Regions from separate parts of the Solibacillus sp. FSL K6-1554 genome, predicted to be linked through region 3. Evidence: a T-box and tRNA genes for the amino acid it is inferred to sense, from the RefSeq annotation. Region 3 holds a T-box; the other regions hold tRNA genes.
The links. A T-box is a leader RNA that pairs with one kind of tRNA and senses whether it is charged. The one in region 3 lies ahead of pheS (phenylalanine--tRNA ligase subunit alpha), so its partner is inferred to be a tRNA-Phe.
Positions count from the first base shown of each region.

Region 1: it has a tRNA-Phe gene. The T-box ahead of pheS (phenylalanine--tRNA ligase subunit alpha) is inferred to sense a tRNA for this amino acid. The anticodon was not compared.
Region 2: it has a tRNA-Phe gene. The T-box ahead of pheS (phenylalanine--tRNA ligase subunit alpha) is inferred to sense a tRNA for this amino acid. The anticodon was not compared.
Region 4: it has a tRNA-Phe gene. The T-box ahead of pheS (phenylalanine--tRNA ligase subunit alpha) is inferred to sense a tRNA for this amino acid. The anticodon was not compared.

Region 1 covers NZ_JBBOSS010000001.1:239,023-242,588, forward strand. Annotated here, with positions in the region: rRNA gene MHB58_RS01165 (23S ribosomal RNA) at 1-187, shown strand, start outside; rRNA gene rrf (5S ribosomal RNA) at 251-366, shown strand; tRNA gene MHB58_RS01175 (tRNA-Val) at 376-451, shown strand; tRNA gene MHB58_RS01180 (tRNA-Thr) at 461-536, shown strand; tRNA gene MHB58_RS01185 (tRNA-Lys) at 543-618, shown strand; tRNA gene MHB58_RS01190 (tRNA-Gly) at 669-743, shown strand; tRNA gene MHB58_RS01195 (tRNA-Leu) at 748-836, shown strand; tRNA gene MHB58_RS01200 (tRNA-Arg) at 864-940, shown strand; tRNA gene MHB58_RS01205 (tRNA-Pro) at 964-1,040, shown strand; tRNA gene MHB58_RS01210 (tRNA-Ala) at 1,049-1,124, shown strand; tRNA gene MHB58_RS01215 (tRNA-Ser) at 1,144-1,236, shown strand; tRNA gene MHB58_RS01220 (tRNA-Asp) at 1,263-1,338, shown strand; tRNA gene MHB58_RS01225 (tRNA-Phe) at 1,349-1,424, shown strand; tRNA gene MHB58_RS01230 (tRNA-Ile) at 1,431-1,507, shown strand; tRNA gene MHB58_RS01235 (tRNA-Asn) at 1,517-1,592, shown strand; tRNA gene MHB58_RS01240 (tRNA-Glu) at 1,595-1,666, shown strand; gene MHB58_RS01245 (hypothetical protein) at 1,781-2,203, shown strand; gene MHB58_RS01250 (cupin domain-containing protein) at 2,618-3,566, opposite strand, start outside.
Region 2 covers NZ_JBBOSS010000001.1:456,415-459,980, forward strand. Annotated here, with positions in the region: rRNA gene MHB58_RS02245 (23S ribosomal RNA) at 1-1,066, shown strand, start outside; rRNA gene rrf (5S ribosomal RNA) at 1,141-1,256, shown strand; tRNA gene MHB58_RS02255 (tRNA-Val) at 1,268-1,343, shown strand; tRNA gene MHB58_RS02260 (tRNA-Lys) at 1,354-1,429, shown strand; tRNA gene MHB58_RS02265 (tRNA-Gly) at 1,480-1,554, shown strand; tRNA gene MHB58_RS02270 (tRNA-Leu) at 1,561-1,649, shown strand; tRNA gene MHB58_RS02275 (tRNA-Arg) at 1,670-1,746, shown strand; tRNA gene MHB58_RS02280 (tRNA-Met) at 1,806-1,879, shown strand; tRNA gene MHB58_RS02285 (tRNA-Ser) at 1,892-1,984, shown strand; tRNA gene MHB58_RS02290 (tRNA-Met) at 2,030-2,104, shown strand; tRNA gene MHB58_RS02295 (tRNA-Asp) at 2,108-2,183, shown strand; tRNA gene MHB58_RS02300 (tRNA-Phe) at 2,189-2,264, shown strand; tRNA gene MHB58_RS02305 (tRNA-Gly) at 2,268-2,341, shown strand; tRNA gene MHB58_RS02310 (tRNA-Ile) at 2,353-2,429, shown strand; tRNA gene MHB58_RS02315 (tRNA-Asn) at 2,441-2,516, shown strand; tRNA gene MHB58_RS02320 (tRNA-Glu) at 2,518-2,589, shown strand; gene MHB58_RS02325 (S-layer homology domain-containing protein) at 2,863-3,566, shown strand, end outside.
Region 3 covers NZ_JBBOSS010000001.1:2,813,834-2,817,399, reverse strand. Annotated here, with positions in the region: gene qoxB (cytochrome aa3 quinol oxidase subunit I) at 1-132, shown strand, start outside; gene qoxC (cytochrome aa3 quinol oxidase subunit III) at 132-731, shown strand; gene qoxD (cytochrome aa3 quinol oxidase subunit IV) at 735-1,016, shown strand; T-box leader at 1,085-1,314, shown strand; gene pheS (phenylalanine--tRNA ligase subunit alpha) at 1,441-2,478, shown strand; gene pheT (phenylalanine--tRNA ligase subunit beta) at 2,496-3,566, shown strand, end outside.
Region 4 covers NZ_JBBOSS010000001.1:2,965,030-2,968,595, reverse strand. Annotated here, with positions in the region: tRNA gene MHB58_RS14805 (tRNA-Thr) at 1-67, shown strand, start outside; tRNA gene MHB58_RS14800 (tRNA-Lys) at 74-149, shown strand; tRNA gene MHB58_RS14795 (tRNA-Leu) at 166-250, shown strand; tRNA gene MHB58_RS14790 (tRNA-Gly) at 296-370, shown strand; tRNA gene MHB58_RS14785 (tRNA-Leu) at 377-465, shown strand; tRNA gene MHB58_RS14780 (tRNA-Arg) at 485-561, shown strand; tRNA gene MHB58_RS14775 (tRNA-Pro) at 570-646, shown strand; tRNA gene MHB58_RS14770 (tRNA-Ala) at 655-730, shown strand; tRNA gene MHB58_RS14765 (tRNA-Met) at 757-830, shown strand; tRNA gene MHB58_RS14760 (tRNA-Ile) at 838-914, shown strand; tRNA gene MHB58_RS14755 (tRNA-Ser) at 935-1,027, shown strand; tRNA gene MHB58_RS14750 (tRNA-Met) at 1,073-1,147, shown strand; tRNA gene MHB58_RS14745 (tRNA-Asp) at 1,151-1,226, shown strand; tRNA gene MHB58_RS14740 (tRNA-Phe) at 1,232-1,307, shown strand; tRNA gene MHB58_RS14735 (tRNA-Gly) at 1,311-1,384, shown strand; tRNA gene MHB58_RS14730 (tRNA-Ile) at 1,396-1,472, shown strand; tRNA gene MHB58_RS14725 (tRNA-Asn) at 1,482-1,557, shown strand; tRNA gene MHB58_RS14720 (tRNA-Ser) at 1,571-1,661, shown strand; tRNA gene MHB58_RS14715 (tRNA-Glu) at 1,664-1,735, shown strand; gene MHB58_RS14710 (hypothetical protein) at 1,814-1,990, shown strand; gene MHB58_RS14705 (hypothetical protein) at 2,090-2,287, shown strand; gene MHB58_RS14700 (MerR family transcriptional regulator) at 2,527-3,285, shown strand; gene MHB58_RS14695 (TraR/DksA family transcriptional regulator) at 3,349-3,566, shown strand, end outside.

The sequences.
Region 1 (3,566 bases), 2.6 Mb from region 3:
CGCTGGGTAGCTATGTATGGACGGGATAAGTGCTGAAAGCATCTAAGCATGAAGCCCCCCTCAAGATGAGATTTCCCATTACGCAAGTAAGTAAGACCCCTGAAAGACGATCAGGTAGATAGGTTCGAGGTGGAAGTGCGGTGACGCATGCAGCTGACGAATACTAATCGGTCGAGGACTTAACCACATTTTATTGCGCAATTCAATGAAACGTTTATCCAGTTTTGAAAGAATGAAATTCTTTCAATAGTGAAGTGATGATGGCAAAGAGGTCACACCCGTTCCCATACCGAACACGGAAGTTAAGCTCTTTAGCGCCGATGGTAGTTGGGGGCTTCCCCCTGTGAGAGTAGGACGTCGCTTCGCTAGAATATTGGAGGATTAGCTCAGCTGGGAGAGCACCTGCCTTACAAGCAGGGGGTCGGCGGTTCGAGCCCGTCATCCTCCACCATTTCTAAATGCCGGTGTAGCTCAGTTGGTAGAGCAACTGACTTGTAATCAGTAGGTCGAGGGTTCGACTCCTTTCGCCGGCACCATTTAGAGAGCCATTAGCTCAGTTGGTAGAGCATCTGACTTTTAATCAGAGGGTCGAAGGTTCGAGTCCTTCATGGCTCACCAGTTTTATAAAATTATACATACTGTCAGAATAAATAGATCTTAAGCATTTTGCGGAAGTAGTTCAGTGGTAGAACACCACCTTGCCAAGGTGGGGGTCGCGAGTTCGAACCTCGTCTTCCGCTCCAAAATGCCGGGGTGGCGGAACTGGCAGACGCACAGGACTTAAAATCCTGCGGTGAGTGATCACCGTGCCGGTTCGATTCCGGCCCTCGGCACCATTTTATAATTCTTATCTCTAATAATGCGCGCCCGTAGCTCAATTGGATAGAGCGTCTGACTACGGATCAGAAGGTTGTGGGTTCGACTCCTGCCGGGCGCGCCATAATATATTTTTACTGACATATTCGGAATGTAGCTCAGCTTGGTAGAGCACTTGGTTTGGGACCAAGGGGTCGTAGGTTCGAATCCTGTCATTCCGACCATTATTTATGGGGCCTTAGCTCAGCTGGGAGAGCGCCTGCCTTGCACGCAGGAGGTCAGCGGTTCGATCCCGCTAGGCTCCACCATTTATATTTTATTCCCTTTGGAGGTATACCCAAGTCTGGCTGAAGGGATCGGTCTTGAAAACCGACAGGCGGGTAACACCGCGCGGGGGTTCGAATCCCTCTACCTCCTCCATTTTTAATATTTTTACTTTAGATGTTGGTCCCGTGGTGTAGCGGTTAACATGCCTGCCTGTCACGCAGGAGATCGCCGGTTCGATCCCGGTCGGGACCGCCATTTTTTTTATGGGTTTGTAGCTCAGTTGGTAGAGCATTAGATTGAAGCTCTAAGTGTCGGCGGTTCGATTCCGTCCAAACCCACCATACTATGGGCCTATAGCTCAGCTGGTTAGAGCGCACGCCTGATAAGCGTGAGGTCGATGGTTCGAGTCCATTTAGGCCCACCATAGTATTATTCCGAAGTAGCTCAGTTGGTAGAGCATCCGGCTGTTAACCGGCAGGTCGCAGGTTCGAGTCCTGCCTTCGGAGCCATTGGCCCGTTGGTCAAGTGGTTAAGACACCGCCCTTTCACGGCGGTAACACGGGTTCGAATCCCGTACGGGTCATATACACTTGAAAGAAAACACATTGCAGATTTTGCAATGTGTTTTTTGTTATTTTAAAAATGAATTCAACATAGGGAATTATTTGAAATACTGAATGTTAAGGAGTTTGAAGAAATGAGTATGATAGCCTATATAGGCTTTAATTTTCCGATAAAACGAAATGAAGGTGATGTAGAACATGAATATGAAGTTGACTATGTTTGCCCCGATGCAGAACATCTTAACATAGTTAAACAAAAGCATTTTACGACACCCTATATCTTTGAGATTTTACAATTTGCAAATCCTATTTGGGAATTGACGGACTATAATAAGGCTTATTCTCCACATAACTATGAAAAATCTAAAAAAAATTTTCTCGATTTATGTCATTCTCTAAAAGAATTGCTCCCGAAGGGTGATATTTGTGAAATATACATCTGCTGGGATGGAGAAGAAAATGAAGACCTTGAAGTTGAATTGAAGATTAATTTAAATGATTTACAAATTGAAGCCATTGAAATATATGAAAAGTGCTTTATTCGTGTAGAAAACTAAAGGTTAAATTAGAGTATGAGTATTGTCATGAAAGGAAAATAATTAGAGGAACTTAATTTGCTGAGCTCCTCTAATTATTTATTTCAAAATCAACAATTAAATTTAACAGAGCCTTTTGTTTAGTAAAGGGAGGGCCATCAATAAAAATGAAGGTTACCTGGTAGACTGTCCAGCTGTAATGAGCGATACAAATAGTAAATCATACAGCTATTACAAATTTATACTTTAATAAAAAACATCCTACAGACAAATCGCTTTCGGCATGGACGATTTATCGATGTAGGATGTTTTTTGAGATATATTATAAAAGGGATGCGTGGAAAATTGTTCAAAGTTCAATTGTTATACTATGTGATTAAAAATGAAGAGTTTTACGTTCTATAAAAATTGGGCAGAATTTTTATAGATGCTGCATTAACGGAATGCAGCTTTAAATTCTCCAGTCACTTCCTGGTGACCATTATTCGACTCATACGCTTGCTCGATCTCTAATTCAAAACGATCCATAATTGGAATATCATTTACAGAGAATAAGTACGAATCTTTTGAAGCATAGTGCTCATACCAAGCCCAGTTTGGAACGACAAAGTAATCGCCTTTTTTCCAGTCAAAGCGTGTACCGTTAATAACTGTATAGCCTTCACCTCTATGCACTTGATAAACAGTAGAATGCGTATGGCGTAAAGCTTTTGTATGCATGCCAGCTGGTAAGTGCTGCATACGTGTACCTAATGTCGGGTTGGCTGCTTTACCTGTAGAAGGATTAATATATTCAACAGCAAAACCATGATGCGGGTCTGGATCAAATGACATTAAGCCTTTAATTCCTTCAACCGTACGATCCCATTTATAGTTGGCAAGTGGTGCTACTGTATACTTGTCATCTCCGACAGGGCGTACCATTCCTCCACGATAACGCTTTTCCGTGAAGTTATCCGGAATATTCGGCTCTTGTAAACCGCCTTCATAAGGATCGAAGAAAGTACCGCCGATTCCGTATAAAGTCGGGATATCCAGCGCGTCTGTCCATAACATCGGCTCATCGCCAACATGTTCATGCCCGTGCCATAAACCTTTAGGTGTAATTAAAAAGTCGCCTTCCTCCATGAAAATACGTTCGCCTTGTACGATTGTGTAGGCGCCTTGTCCTTCAGAAATAAAGCGCAATGCTGATTGAGAGTGACGGTGAGAGGGGGCTTTTTCACCCGGTAACAGCATTTGTACCGCTACGTAAATCGTTTGTGTAGTAGATGCCCAACCCCATGGCTGACGATATGTTAATCCTGGATTTTGGAAATAGATTGCACGACGTTCTCCACCACGATCTGGTGTAAAGATTTGTGCTGCTTCGCCCATTTTCTTT
Region 2 (3,566 bases), 2.4 Mb from region 3:
TGCCCGGTGCTGGAAGGTTAAGAGGAGCGGTTAGCGCAAGCGAAGCTGTGAATTGAAGCCCCAGTAAACGGCGGCCGTAACTATAACGGTCCTAAGGTAGCGAAATTCCTTGTCGGGTAAGTTCCGACCCGCACGAAAGGCGTAACGATCTGGGCACTGTCTCAACGAGAGACTCGGTGAAATTATAGTACCTGTGAAGATGCAGGTTACCCGCGACAGGACGGAAAGACCCCGTGGAGCTTTACTGTAGCCTGATATTGAATTTTGGTACAACTTGTACAGGATAGGTAGGAGCCAGAGATCTCGGAGCGCCAGCTTCGAAGGAGGCGTCGGTGGGATACTACCCTGGTTGTATTGAACTTCTAACCCATGCCCCTTAGCGGGGTAGGAGACAGTGTCAGGCGGACAGTTTGACTGGGGCGGTCGCCTCCTAAAGAGTAACGGAGGCGCCCAAAGGTTCCCTCAGAATGGTTGGAAATCATTCGTAGAGTGTAAAGGCATAAGGGAGCTTGACTGCGAGACCTACAAGTCGAGCAGGGTCGAAAGACGGGCTTAGTGATCCGGTGGTTCCGCATGGAAGGGCCATCGCTCAACGGATAAAAGCTACCCCGGGGATAACAGGCTTATCTCCCCCAAGAGTCCACATCGACGGGGAGGTTTGGCACCTCGATGTCGGCTCATCGCATCCTGGGGCTGTAGTCGGTCCCAAGGGTTGGGCTGTTCGCCCATTAAAGCGGTACGCGAGCTGGGTTCAGAACGTCGTGAGACAGTTCGGTCCCTATCCGTCGTGGGCGTAGGAAATTTGAGAGGAGCTGTCCTTAGTACGAGAGGACCGGGATGGACATACCGCTGGTGTACCAGTTGTCTTGCCAAAGGCATCGCTGGGTAGCTATGTATGGACGGGATAAGTGCTGAAAGCATCTAAGCATGAAGCCCCCCTCAAGATGAGATTTCCCATTACGCAAGTAAGTAAGACCCCTGAAAGACGATCAGGTAGATAGGTTCGAGGTGGAAGTGCGGTGACGCATGCAGCTGACGAATACTAATCGGTCGAGGACTTAACCACATTTTATTGCTCAATTCAATGAAACGTTTATCCAGTTTTGAAAGAATGAAATTTCTTTTAACTAAATAATTAAGTGAAGTGATGATGGCAAAGAGGTCACACCCGTTCCCATACCGAACACGGAAGTTAAGCTCTTTAGCGCCGATGGTAGTTGGGGGCTTCCCCCTGCGAGAGTAGGACGTCGCTTCGCTTATTTTTTTTGGAGGATTAGCTCAGCTGGGAGAGCACCTGCCTTACAAGCAGGGGGTCGGCGGTTCGAGCCCGTCATCCTCCACCATTTTAATCAAGAGCCATTAGCTCAGTTGGTAGAGCATCTGACTTTTAATCAGAGGGTCGAAGGTTCGAGTCCTTCATGGCTCACCAGTTTATAATCATTATTTATACTGTCAGAGTAAAAATATCTTAAGCATTTTGCGGAAGTAGTTCAGTGGTAGAACACCACCTTGCCAAGGTGGGGGTCGCGAGTTCGAACCTCGTCTTCCGCTCCAAAAAATGCCGGGGTGGCGGAACTGGCAGACGCACAGGACTTAAAATCCTGCGGTGAGTGATCACCGTGCCGGTTCGATTCCGGCCCTCGGCACCATCTTTATAAATAAACAATATGCGCCCGTAGCTCAATTGGATAGAGCGTCTGACTACGGATCAGAAGGTTGTGGGTTCGACTCCTGCCGGGCGCGCCATATTACTCAACTGGATAGAGCTTACATTGCTTTAACTAGTAGAGATAACTATTGATCTTGGCTACCTAGCTCAGCTGGCTAGAGCATTCGGTTCATACCCGAAAGGTCGTGGGTTCGACTCCCTCGGTAGCCATTTTAAAATTTTGGAGGTATACCCAAGTCTGGCTGAAGGGATCGGTCTTGAAAACCGACAGGCGGGTAACACCGCGCGGGGGTTCGAATCCCTCTACCTCCTCCATTTTTACAAACTGGGTACTTAAAACAGGTTCAAACATAATATTATCGCGGGGTGGAGCAGTGGTAGCTCGTCGGGCTCATAACCCGAAGGTCGCAGGTTCAAGTCCTGCCCCCGCAACCAAATGGTCCCGTGGTGTAGCGGTTAACATGCCTGCCTGTCACGCAGGAGATCGCCGGTTCGATCCCGGTCGGGACCGCCATTTATGGGTTTGTAGCTCAGTTGGTAGAGCATTAGATTGAAGCTCTAAGTGTCGGCGGTTCGATTCCGTCCAAACCCACCATATGCGGGTGTAGTTTAGTGGTAAAACCTCAGCCTTCCAAGCTGATGTTGTCGGTTCGATTCCGATCACCCGCTCCAGTTTTTAAATAGGGCCTATAGCTCAGCTGGTTAGAGCGCACGCCTGATAAGCGTGAGGTCGATGGTTCGAGTCCATTTAGGCCCACCATATATAATTATTCCGAAGTAGCTCAGTTGGTAGAGCATCCGGCTGTTAACCGGCAGGTCGCAGGTTCGAGTCCTGCCTTCGGAGCCATGGCCCGTTGGTCAAGTGGTTAAGACACCGCCCTTTCACGGCGGTAACACGGGTTCGAATCCCGTACGGGTCATTTCTAAGCATGTAGCAGAAGCTGCATGCTTTTTTTATTTGTAAAGGATTTTAAATTTCTTATAGTCCGTAGTCTTTCTCGAAATAGGATATTAGTTTAACGATATAGAGATTGTTGTGAAAAAGGGGAGAAGCGACAAATCCTAACTATAATTTTGAGTGGTCATGAAAAGGATGAACAATCCATTACTACCAAAAAGATAATTTAAATACTATTCAAAAATAACTTTCTTTCTTTATTAAAAAATTTATAATAAATAAGGGAGGTTAGAAAATGAAAAAAGTATTTAGTCTATTATTAGTGTTTCTTCTAACTATATCCTCGATGTTATATGCTACACCAACAAGTGCGGAACAAGTGTTTACCGATGTATCGCCAAAGCATAGTAACTATCAGGATATAGCTTTTTTATTGGATAAAGGTATTATTAGCGCCGATAAAAAGATATACGGTGTAAAGGATATTGTGACACGCGAAGAAGTGGCTGTCATGGTCGCAAAAGCTGTTGGTCTTGACGGCACACAGCGAGCTACGAAGTTTAAAGATGTTCCGAAGTCTCATAAAAACAGCGGGTATATTCAATCAGCTGTGGAGGCCGGTATCATTAACGGCTATACGGATGGTACATTTAAGCCGACGACAAAAGTGACACGTGGTCATATGGCTGCATTTATTGCACGTGCATTTGATTTACCGAATGGCACGAAAACCTTTAAAGATGTGAAAAAAGGGCATACGGCATATGAAGCAGTGAGCCAATTAGCTGCAGCCAATATTACAACTGGTTATGAGGATGGTACATTTAAGCCTGCGAATAATTTAACGCGTGCTCATATTTCTGCATTTTTAGCACGTGCAGTGAAATATCAGGAAGGTTTAGGCTCAACATCTTCTAAATTGAACGTACACTTTTTAGATGTTGGACAAGGAGACTCGATTTTCGTTCAAGCACCAAATGGAAAAACAATGCTTATTGA
Region 3 (3,566 bases):
ATCATCAGCTTAATCGGTATTTTAGCTTGTATGGGTTACCGTTCACTAGAAGACGACCATGGCTACCATATCCATAAAGAAGAAGTTGAGTTAATCGAGAAAAAATATGAAAAAGAAGGAGGTGCGAAATAATGGGTAAAGTTAATAACAATGTTCCATTGGAATATTCAACAGAGGAAAATAACCTGAAAATCTTCGGGTTCTGGACTTTCCTAGGTGCGGAAATTATGTTATTCGGTACATTATTCGCATCATACTTTGTTCTTTCGGGTCGTACAGGTGACGGTCCGACTGCAGCTGAGATTTTCGAAATCGGTCCAGTACTTGCAGAGACATTCATTCTTTTAACATCAAGTTTTACAATCGGTTTAGCTATTCATGCAATGCGTCTTGGCAGTAAAAAAGCGACATTGTCATTTATGGGTATTACATTATTACTTGGTGCAGCGTTCATTTCTGTAGAAATTTATGAATTTGTACACTATGTACATGTTGGTGCAGGTATTACAACTAGTGCCTTCACATCTGCTTTATTAACAACGTTAGGAACACACGGTCTTCACGTAACGTTTGGTTTATTCTGGGGAATCTTCATTATGATCCAAATTGCCAAGCGCGGACTTAACTCAGTAACAGCAGGGAAAACATTTGTATTCTCACTATACTGGCACTTCCTGGATGTTGTTTGGATCTTCATCTTCAGTTTCATTTACTTGAAAGGAATGATGTAATCTATGGCTAAGTTCTTCCCAATAGGCCAAATTATGGGCTTCGTATTTTCACTGATTTTAACAGTGATTGCAATGCTTGTTTACTTCACAGATATGTCATTCACAACTGGAATGGTTATCCTTTTAGTGACAGCATTCATTCAAGCAGGTTTACAGTTTATTGTCTTCATGCACGCTGGTGAAACAAATGACAAGTGGGCTATCTACTCGAACATCGTATACGGAATCGGTTTAGTAGTATTGACTGTTTTAGGTTCTTTATTAATCCTTCTTTGGGATATGTAATGATGAAAAACGCTCCAGCTAGTTGATAAATGTACGAAAATACATTAAACTAGTTGGAGAATATATTACGAAATGCGTTGACCGGGAAGAGTAGGTATACACCATTTGTTTTAGGGAATGCAAGCCAATGACTGAAAGCTTGCTAACAAATTGTATAGTGAAGTTCACCCCGCGAGCAGCATCCGGGATCCACTTGTGGTGAAAGGATTGCCGGCTAGACATAGTCGTTAGCTCCAATGAAGTGATTGCTTTTTGCAATAACTAGGGTGGTACCGCGAAACTCGTCCTCGTCCCTTTCTTAGGGGGCGAGGATTTTTTATTTTCACAAATGGTGATTATTATAGTGCGTATATGTAAATTTGTTAAAGCAACAGGTTCAAACCAGGCACTATGACACTGGATTTTATTAAGGAGGACTTTGTAAATGGAACAACAATTAAAGCAATTGGAACAAGAAGCATTAGCTAAAATTGCCGATGCAGCTGACTTAAAAGCATTAAATGACGTTCGTGTTGCGTACTTAGGTAAAAAAGGACCGATCACGGATTTATTAAAAGGAATGGGGAAACTTTCTGCAGAAGAACGTCCGAAAATGGGTGCCCTAGTTAACACTGTACGTGAAAATGTAACAGCCGAACTTGAGAAAAAGGTTGCTGTTTTAGAAGAAGCTGCAATTTTAGCGCAGCTTGAAAACGAGTCAATCGATGTGACGTTACCAGGTGCAAAAGTACGTGCAGGAAACCGTCACTTGTTAACACGTGTAATCGAAGAAATCGAAGACCTGTTTTTAGGTATGGGCTACGAAATCGTAGAAGGACCTGAAGTAGAAAAAGACTACTATAACTTTGAAGCTATGAACTTGCCTAAAGGTCACCCGGCCCGTGACATGCAGGATTCATTCTATATTTCAGAAGAAACATTATTGCGTACACATACTTCTCCAGTTCAGGCACGTACAATGGAAGCCAAAAAAGGCGAACCGATTCGTGTGATTTGCCCAGGTAAAGTATTCCGTCGTGACACAGATGATGCGACACACTCTCACCAATTCATGCAAATTGAAGGTCTTGTAATCGGGGAAAATATCCGCATGTCTGACCTAAAAGGAACTCTTGATGCATTGGCCAAGAAAATGTTTGGAGCAGAACGCGAAATCCGCCTTCGACCATCATTCTTCCCATTCACAGAGCCTTCTGTAGAAGTTGACGTATCTTGTCATAAATGTTCAGGTAAAGGCTGTAATGTATGTAAGCAAACTGGCTGGATTGAAATTTTAGGTGCTGGTATGGTACACCCGAACGTACTTGAAATGGCTGGCTACGATTCAACTAAGCTTTCAGGTTTCGCTTTCGGTATCGGTGCAGAACGTATCGCAATGTTAAAATACGGTGTGGATGATATTCGTCATTTCTATACAAATGACACACGCTTCTTATCACAATTCCACCAGGCAGAAGTGTAAGAAGGAGGACAATATAAATGTTAGTTTCATTAAAATGGTTAAGTCAATATGTAGACATTTCTTCATTGGAAGCAAATGTATTAGCAGAAAAAATTACGCGTGCAGGGATTGAAGTAGATGCAGTAATTGACCGTTCACAAGGTATGACAAATGTTGTTGTTGGTCATGTTGTGTCTAAAGAAAAACACCCGGAAGCTGATAAATTAAATGTATGCCAAGTTGATGTTGGGGAAGAAGAGCTTCAGCAAATCGTATGTGGTGCACCAAACGTCGATGCAGGTCAAAAAGTCATCGTAGCGCGTCCAGGAGCAAAATTACCAGGCGGCATTAAAATTAAAAAAGCGAAATTACGCGGCCAAGAATCAAACGGGATGATTTGTTCACTTCAAGAATTGGGCATTGAAGGCCGTCTTGTACCAAAAGCTTATGCTGAAGGGATTTATGTACTGCCAGCTGATACAACTCCAGGTGCCGATGCATTAGATGTTTTAGGCTTACGTGATACAGTACTTGAGCTTGGTTTAACACCGAACCGTTCGGATGCAATGAGCATGCTTGGCGTTGCTTATGAAGTGGCAGCGATTTTATCTCAAGATGTAAAATTACCGAAAATCGATTATACTGCTTCAGCGGAAGAAGCGGCAGATGTATTAAAATTAACGGTAGAAGATAAAGAAGCAAACCCAATGTACGCAGCGAAGGTTGTAAAAAACATTGAAGTAAAAGAATCTCCATTATGGTTGCAACATGCGCTTATGTCTGCAGGTGTACGTCCACATAATAATGTAGTCGATATTACAAACTACGTATTAATGGAATACGGTCAACCATTACATGCATTTGACTACGATAAATTAGCAACTGGTGAAATCGTAACGCGTATGGCTCGTGATGGCGAAGTGATGACGACGCTTGATGATCAGGAGCGTAAATTAGCAAGCCACAATCTTGTCATTACAAATGGTCAAGAAGCAGAAGCGGTTGCAGGTGTCATGGGCGGTGCTAAATCAGAAGTGTCCAATTCTACTACGACAGTAGTAATCGAATCAGCTTACTTCAACCCGGCATCTGTGCGTCGTACTTCAAAA
Region 4 (3,566 bases), 150 kb from region 3:
GCTCAGTTGGTAGAGCAACTGACTTGTAATCAGTAGGTCGAGGGTTCGACTCCTTTCGCCGGCACCATTTAGAGAGCCATTAGCTCAGTTGGTAGAGCATCTGACTTTTAATCAGAGGGTCGAAGGTTCGAGTCCTTCATGGCTCACCAGTTTATATACTGCTTAGCGGGTGTGGCGGAATTGGCAGACGCACTAGACTTAGGATCTAGCGCCGCAAGGCGTGGGGGTTCGACTCCCTTCACCCGCACCATTTAATTTCATATTACTGTCAGAGTAAAAATATCTTAAGCATTTTGCGGAAGTAGTTCAGTGGTAGAACACCACCTTGCCAAGGTGGGGGTCGCGAGTTCGAACCTCGTCTTCCGCTCCAAAAAATGCCGGGGTGGCGGAACTGGCAGACGCACAGGACTTAAAATCCTGCGGTGAGTGATCACCGTGCCGGTTCGATTCCGGCCCTCGGCACCATCTTTTAAATAAACAGTATGCGCCCGTAGCTCAATTGGATAGAGCGTCTGACTACGGATCAGAAGGTTGTGGGTTCGACTCCTGCCGGGCGCGCCATATTATTTCGGAATGTAGCTCAGCTTGGTAGAGCACTTGGTTTGGGACCAAGGGGTCGTAGGTTCGAATCCTGTCATTCCGACCATCATTTATGGGGCCTTAGCTCAGCTGGGAGAGCGCCTGCCTTGCACGCAGGAGGTCAGCGGTTCGATCCCGCTAGGCTCCACCATAATTTGTAACCAAAATAAAGATCCTGGCGGTGTAGCTCAGTTGGCTAGAGCACTCGGTTCATACCCGAAAGGTCGTGGGTTCGACTCCCTCTGCCGCCATCTTAAAGGACCTTTAGCTCAGTTGGTTAGAGCAGACGGCTCATAACCGTCCGGTCACAGGTTCGAGTCCTGTAAGGTCCACCAGTTAACGTATTAAATATAACGGAGGTATACCCAAGTCTGGCTGAAGGGATCGGTCTTGAAAACCGACAGGCGGGTAACACCGCGCGGGGGTTCGAATCCCTCTACCTCCTCCATTTTTACAAACTGGGTACTTAAAACAGGTTCAAACATAATATTATCGCGGGGTGGAGCAGTGGTAGCTCGTCGGGCTCATAACCCGAAGGTCGCAGGTTCAAGTCCTGCCCCCGCAACCAAATGGTCCCGTGGTGTAGCGGTTAACATGCCTGCCTGTCACGCAGGAGATCGCCGGTTCGATCCCGGTCGGGACCGCCATTTGTGGGTTTGTAGCTCAGTTGGTAGAGCATTAGATTGAAGCTCTAAGTGTCGGCGGTTCGATTCCGTCCAAACCCACCATATGCGGGTGTAGTTTAGTGGTAAAACCTCAGCCTTCCAAGCTGATGTTGTCGGTTCGATTCCGATCACCCGCTCCAGTTTTTAAATAGGGCCTATAGCTCAGCTGGTTAGAGCGCACGCCTGATAAGCGTGAGGTCGATGGTTCGAGTCCATTTAGGCCCACCATAGTATTATTCCGAAGTAGCTCAGTTGGTAGAGCATCCGGCTGTTAACCGGCAGGTCGCAGGTTCGAGTCCTGCCTTCGGAGCCATTTTTCTATTTTTGGGGACATACTCAAGAGGCTGAAGAGGCGCCCCTGCTAAGGGTGTAGGTCGCGTAAGCGGCGCGAGGGTTCAAATCCCTCTGTCTCCGCCATCGGCCCGTTGGTCAAGTGGTTAAGACACCGCCCTTTCACGGCGGTAACACGGGTTCGAATCCCGTACGGGTCATACATAGGTAGACAAAAAAACGCTAAGTACTGTTACAATGTACTTGGCGTTTTTTTTGTATAAAAGGGAGAAGAGCTTATGAATGAACGTTTAAAAGTATTTGATCAATTTTATAAGGAAACGGGCATTGAACAACGTCATCTCGTTCATGCAAAAGGTTATTGGCATGAAGTGTTTCATTGCTGGATTATTGAAAAAGTAGATTCTGAATGGCGTATTTATTTACAGCTGCGTAGCAAAAATAAAAAGGATTAACCAAACCAATTTGATATTACGGCAGCTGGTCATATACTGGCAACGGAGACAATTGAAGATGGTATACGCGAATTAAAGGAAGAAGTAGGGGTTAAGGTCATGTTTTCGCAATTAACGTCACTTGGAGTCATTCCGTACAGTATAGATAATGAAAAAATAAAGGATTATGAGTTTGCAAATGTATTTGTTTATGAATTAACAGGTGGTCTTGAGAAGTTTTCAATTCAAAGAGAAGAACTGGATGGTATATACTCTGCTAACTTAAAACAGTTTATATTGCTTGCGAATCAAAAATAAAGTAAATTGAAGTATCCGGTTATAAATACGAAAATGATATACGTCATTATGAAGTGAAACAGATCGGATTAGAACAAATGTCAGCATTACCTGAAAGCTATTTGCACGAGTTTATCCCGAGATTGGAAAAGATATTAATTGAAGCAACCTGAAAAAACTTAGGTTAGCTTCTTTTTTTATAATATCTATTGACCTTCACGTTACGTCAACCTTTATAGTACTAATTAGGAGGTGATCAATTGTTAATAAACGAACTAGTCAAGCTATCTGGTGTGAGTGCACGCACACTACGATATTACGATGAAATCGGTTTGCTGATGCCTTCTACGATTGCAGAAAATGGCTACCGAAAATATAGCCAAAAAGATATTGACCGGTTACAGCAAATACTTTTTTACCGGGAGCTGGATTTTAAGTTAGAGGAAATAAAAAAACTGCTCGATCATCCAGATTATGAAGTAAAAGAAGAGCTAAAAAAACAATCCGAGCTATTACTAAAGAAAAGACGACATATTGATGACTTACTGAAAACGATAGAACAAACAATCCAAACAATGGAAGGGGAACTTAAGATGACAAATGAACAGAAATTTGACGTGTTTAAAAACAATCTAATCGAAGAAAATGAAAAGAGCTACGGTGAGGAAATACGTAATAAATACGGTGAAGCTAAAGTGGAAGCGAGCAATAAAAAATTTAAAGAGATGACTGAAGAGCAATATAATGCAATGCAGCAATTGGAAAACCAACTGTTTGAACGATTAAAAGAAGCGATGGCGTCCGGCGATGTAACGTCAGACGTTGCAATGGAAGCAGCAGAGCTTCATAAACGCTGGCTAAGCTTCTCCTGGGCAAAGTATACCCCGGAAGCACATATAGGCCTAGCACAAATGTATGTAAGTGATGAACGGTTTACTGCTTACTATGATGACCGGGTAGGGCCAGGTGCTACACAATTTTTGCATGATGTTATCGTTGCTTATGCAGCAAATAAATAAGAAAAGATGTTTAAAAATCCTCATATAGGTAATATTTTATTAATGGAAAAAGGGGGATTTTATATGGATATCAATCAATTACACCATTTACGTAGTATTTTAGAAGAGGAGCTTGCAACTTTGCAGGAGCATGTTAATGAAGAACCAGCTGTTGAAGATACAGAAATAACTGCAGTTGACAATCATCCAGCAGATGCAGCGACCGATTTAACGACAATTGTTACCGAAAAAACACTAAATGAATTGAAAGAAGATGAAATTGAAAGAATTCAAACAGCTTT